Regions from separate parts of the Arthrobacter tumbae genome, predicted to be linked through region 1. Evidence: riboswitches for the same ligand, from Rfam matches in the RefSeq annotation. Region 1 holds a riboswitch; the other holds the start of a gene.
What was found. A riboswitch is a leader RNA that binds a small molecule or an ion and turns the genes downstream of it on or off. The one in region 1 is predicted to bind glycine.

Region 1 (2,393 bases):
ATCTCCAAAATTCCCGACGTCTTCACGATCGAGGAGTGTTACCGCAACCGCGACATGATGCTGACGGTCATCGCACCGACCCCGACCTGGCTGGTTGAGTCGGTCTATCCACAGCTCGACCAGATACCTGGACTAATCCGGTACGAGACGTCTTTTTGCACGAAGCTGCACCAGGGCGCATATGGCTGGCGGCTCGACACCCTGACTTCCGGCCAGCGGACGGCACTGCAGCAGGCGGCCGGAAGCCGCCCGCCATACCGAGGTGCGCTCCCGCCCAAGTACCGTCCGATCATCCAGCAGTTGAGCCGCAACGGCCGCGCGACGGCTGCCGAGATCGCCGAGGCGGTGGGTCTCCACCCCGCAACTGCACGACGGCAGCTCCAGAAGATCCTCGATGCAGGCGTCTTGTCCTTCCGTTGCGAGGTAGCCAACGGGCTGGTTGGCTACCCGATCATCTGCCAATGGATGGCTCGATTGCCTGCAAGCCGGCACGACGACGCCGCTGCACACCTTGAGTCTCTGGGCTCCCTCCGCCTGTGCGCCTCAACAACCGGTGCGACAAACTTCCTCTTCATGATGTGGTTGCGGACGGCGGCGGACATCATGGCCGTAGAACGGGCCGTGGCAGAGCACATCCCAGACCTGGAACTGGTGGAAAGCGTGGTGATCGCCAACGTCCGCAAGCGCGTTGGCTGGCTGCTCAACCGGGACGGCACCGCAACCGGCGAACTCACTGTGCCGGGCGAGGCCTGGTAGACCACCAAGTTGCGTGAAGGCTCAAGTAACCGATAGCATGTGAATCGCGTCACCTACCAGTGACGCACGCTTTCGATCCGTGGCGGGAGAGTCCTGCCGGTACATTCAGCGGGCGCCGTAGGAGCAAATCCTCCCCAGGAATCTCTCAGGCCCATGTACCGCCGCGGCGAGGCAACTCTGGAAAGCAGTCCGGGAAATCGGGCTCACCGACGGTGCAAGTGGAGCCCGGAACACCGGGCAAGACGGAAACTCTCAGGTCCAATACAGAGCGGGGAGGAACCCAAATCATCGTGGTGTCTTTGCACCACCTGAGTTATGGAGTTCCTCATGACGAATCCGTCGCCCCAATCCACGTTCGCAGACCGCCACATCGGTGCGCGCCGCCAGGACCACATCGACACAATGCTGAAGGCTGTCGGCTATGACACTGTCGACAGCCTTGTTGACAGTGCCGTGCCTGATTCGATTCGTCAGGAAAGCCCGCTCGGACTGGACAGCGCGCTCAGCGAAGTCCAGGTGCTGGCCGAACTGCGCAGGCTTGCCGGCAGAAACAAGACCGCCGTTCAGATGATCGGCCAGGGCTACTACGACACCGTCACGCCGGCAGTGATCCGCCGCAACATCCTTGAAGCGCCCGCCTGGTACACGGCCTACACCCCGTACCAGCCCGAGATCTCACAGGGACGGCTTGAGGCGCTGCTCAACTTCCAGACCATGGTGCAGGATCTCACTGCCCTGCCCGTCGCCAACGCTTCCCTCCTTGACGAGGCCACGGCTGTGGCGGAAGCCGTGCTGCTCATGCGCCGGGCCAATAAGAACAAGGCCGTCAAGGACGGCAAAACCGTCCTTGACGCGGACTGCCTTCCCCAGACCATCGCCATCGTCCTCGGCCGCGCAGAGGCGCTCGGTTTCGAGGTGGAGGTCGCTGACCTCTCCCAGGGACTCCCGGAAGGCGACATCAACGGCGTCGTCCTCCAGCAGCCGGGCGTCTCCGGCCGTGTCTGGGACCAGGCCTCCGTCATCGCAGAAGCGAAAGAGCGGGGTGCGCTTGTTACCGTGGCCGCTGACCTCCTCGCTCTGACGCTCATCACCCCTCCGGGTGAGCAGGGAGCGGACATCGCCGTCGGCTCCACCCAGCGCTTCGGTGTTCCGCTGTTCTTCGGTGGACCGCACGCCGCGTACATGGCCGCGCGCGACGGCATGGAACGCACCCTTCCCGGCCGCATCGTCGGCGTCTCCAATGACAACGCCGGTGCTCCCGCCTACCGCCTGGCCCTCCAGACCCGCGAGCAGCACATCCGCCGCGAGAAGGCCACGTCGAACATCTGCACCGCGCAGGCGCTGCTGGCCATCGTGTCTTCGTTCTACGCCGTCTATCACGGCCCGGATGGACTGAAGGCCATTGCGCAGAACGTCCACGGCAGCGCCCGTGCGCTCGCCACCACGCTCAAGGCCGCCGGCTGGGAACTGGAGAGCGACTCCTTCTTCGACACCCTCACCGTCCACGTACCCCGCGACGCCGCCAAGGTGGTCTCCGCTGCTGAATCGCGTGGGATCAACCTGCGCCTCATCAACGCCGACACCGTCGGCATCTCGATCGATGAAACGACGACGCCGGATGTCCTCTCCGCCGTGTC
Region 2 (2,393 bases), 150 kb from region 1:
ATGGTTGCGAACTCGGGCCAGGAGATCGGTTCCATCTCAACCGTGGCATTGAGCTTCATGGTGCAGGAGCCCAGCGGAATCATGGTGCGGTCCAGTGCCAGGTCACGGTCCGAGAGTCCGCGCAGGTAGCGCAGCATCTGGGTCTCGGAGCGGTGGAGGGAGAACACGGGGTGGGTCATGAAGGAGGACGTCCGCTGAAGCTCCGCAGGAATCGCACTCTCCGTATCCCCTGACAGATCAACCTCGAAAACCTCGGCGATGGTCTCGAGGTGGGCGTCCGTGGTGGTCTCATCGCAGGCGATGCCGACGTGATCCGCGTCGACTAGTCGCAGGTTGATGCCCCGCTCCTCGGCCTTGCTGACAATGCCCTCTGCCTGGCCCTCCACCTGCACCAGCAGGGTGTCGAAGAAGGAGTCGTGAACCGTTCCCGGAAGGGCGGCGGCAAGCCTGGCTGCCTTTCCATGCACACGTTCCGCGATCGCCTTCAGTCCGTCGGGGCCGTGATAGACGCCGTACATGCTGGCAACGATCGCGAGCAGCGCCTGGGCGGTGCAGATGTTCGATGTGGCCTTCTCGCGGCGGATGTGCTGCTCACGGGTCTGCAGTGCAAGACGGTAGGCAGGTGCGCCGTCGGAATCCTTCGACACTCCAACAAGGCGGCCGGGAAGCATGCGCTCCAGGCCCTTGCGGACGGCCATGTAGGCAGCGTGCGGTCCGCCGAAGAACAGCGGCACACCGAAGCGCTGGGCGGAACCGACGGCGATGTCGGCACCCTGCTCCCCCGGAGGGGTGATCAGGGTCAGCGCCAGAAGGTCAGCCGCGACCGTCACCAGAGCGCCGCCGTCGTGGGCTTTCGCGATGATGTCGGCGGAATTGCGCAGGGCACCTGAGGTTCCGGGCAGTTGGAGGACGATGCCGTTGATGTCGCCGTCCGGCAGTCCATTCGAGAGGTCGGCGATCTCGATGTCGAACCCAAGCGCCTCAGCACGGCCCATGACGACGGCGATGGTCTGGGGCAGGCAGTCGGCGTCCAGGATGGTGCGTCCCTTGTTCTTGCCGGAGCGGCGCATCAGGAGAACGGCCTCGGCTACGGCTGATGCTTCATCGAGCAGGGAAGCGTTGGCGATGGGCAGCGCGGTGAGGTCCTGGACCATCGTCTGGAAGTTCAGAAGCGCTTCAAGGCGGCCCTGGGAGATTTCCGGCTGGTAGGGGGTGTAGGCCGTGTACCAGGCCGGAGCCTCAAGCACATTGCGGCGGATCACGGGAGGCGTGACGGTGTCGTAGTAGCCCTGGCCGATCATCTGCACGGCGGTCTTGTTCTTCGCGGCGATGCTGCGCAGTTCCGCAAGGACCTCTGACTCGCTCAGCGCAGACGGAAGATCAAGGCCCTCGTTGATGCGAATGCTCGCCGGCACCGCAACGTCGACGAGTTTATCCAGGCTGGGGTACCCGAGGACCTTGAGCATCTGCTCGGCGTCATCCGAGCGGGGACCGATGTGGCGGTCGGAGAAAGTTGATTCCGTCTGGTGCGTCATGAGGAACTCCGTAGATCAGTGTCCGGCGCAGGACGCGCGGACAGATGGTCGGGTTCCTCCCCGCTCTGTATTGGACCTGAGAGATTCCGTGAACACTGCGTTCACATTGCACCGTCGGTGAGCACTACCAAACTTCGGCAGTGCTGCTTTCCAGAGTTGCCTTTCCGCTGCGGTGCTGGGCCTGAGAGATTCCTGGGGAGGATTTGCTCCTACGGCGCCTGCCGGCTGTCAGTCAACGGCAGAACTCTCCCGCTGCGGGTCAACGGCGTTGAAAATGTGGCTTTTTAGTTGTGCGATCGTGACCAAGCTTACTCTTCGACTTCCCACGCGGGAAATGGTTGACGTCTCAGCCCGCGAGCGCTTCCTGCTGTTCCATGCTGCCGAGCCGGCGGACTGCCTGGTTGGCTGCCGCACGTCCAGCCCTGGTGGCGCCGAGCGTTGATGCCGACGCGCCGTAGCCGACGAGCAGCACCCTTTCATCCTTCAGGACAGTCACTCCGTCCATGCGGATACCGCCGCCGGGTTCCCGGAGTTTCAACGGCTGCAGGTGATCCAGGGCAGCACGGAAGCCGGTCGCCCAGAGGATGACGTCGGCTGGGACCATCACGCCGCCGTCGAGCTCTATGCCTGTCTCGGTGATCCTCCTGAGCGGGCCCCGTGACCGCAGAACACCGGACTCGATGCCGGCGCGGTACTGCGCCGTGAGCGGCAGTCCGGTGACAGAGACCACGCTCGACGGCGGAAGCCCGGCCTTTGTGCGCGAGTGCACTCTGCGCTCGACGTCGCGGCCCCACTCGGAGTCGAACGTCCGGTCCGTGAAGGACGGCGGGCGGCGGGTCACCCACGTAGTTCTGGCGC

Region 2: it holds a riboswitch for glycine, as region 1 does, so the genes downstream of both, gcvP (aminomethyl-transferring glycine dehydrogenase) here and gcvP (aminomethyl-transferring glycine dehydrogenase) in region 1, are expected to answer to the same signal.

What each region holds. Positions count from the first base shown of each region.
Region 1 covers NZ_JAFBCC010000001.1:1,437,525-1,439,917, forward strand. The annotation lists gene JOD47_RS06830 (Lrp/AsnC family transcriptional regulator) at 1-756, shown strand, start outside; glycine riboswitch at 830-927, shown strand; gene gcvP (aminomethyl-transferring glycine dehydrogenase) at 1,072-2,393, shown strand, end outside.
Region 2 covers NZ_JAFBCC010000001.1:1,587,849-1,590,241, forward strand. The annotation lists gene gcvP (aminomethyl-transferring glycine dehydrogenase) at 1-1,535, opposite strand, end outside; glycine riboswitch at 1,591-1,694, opposite strand; glycine riboswitch at 1,696-1,797, opposite strand; gene JOD47_RS07615 (FAD-dependent oxidoreductase) at 1,882-2,393, opposite strand, start outside.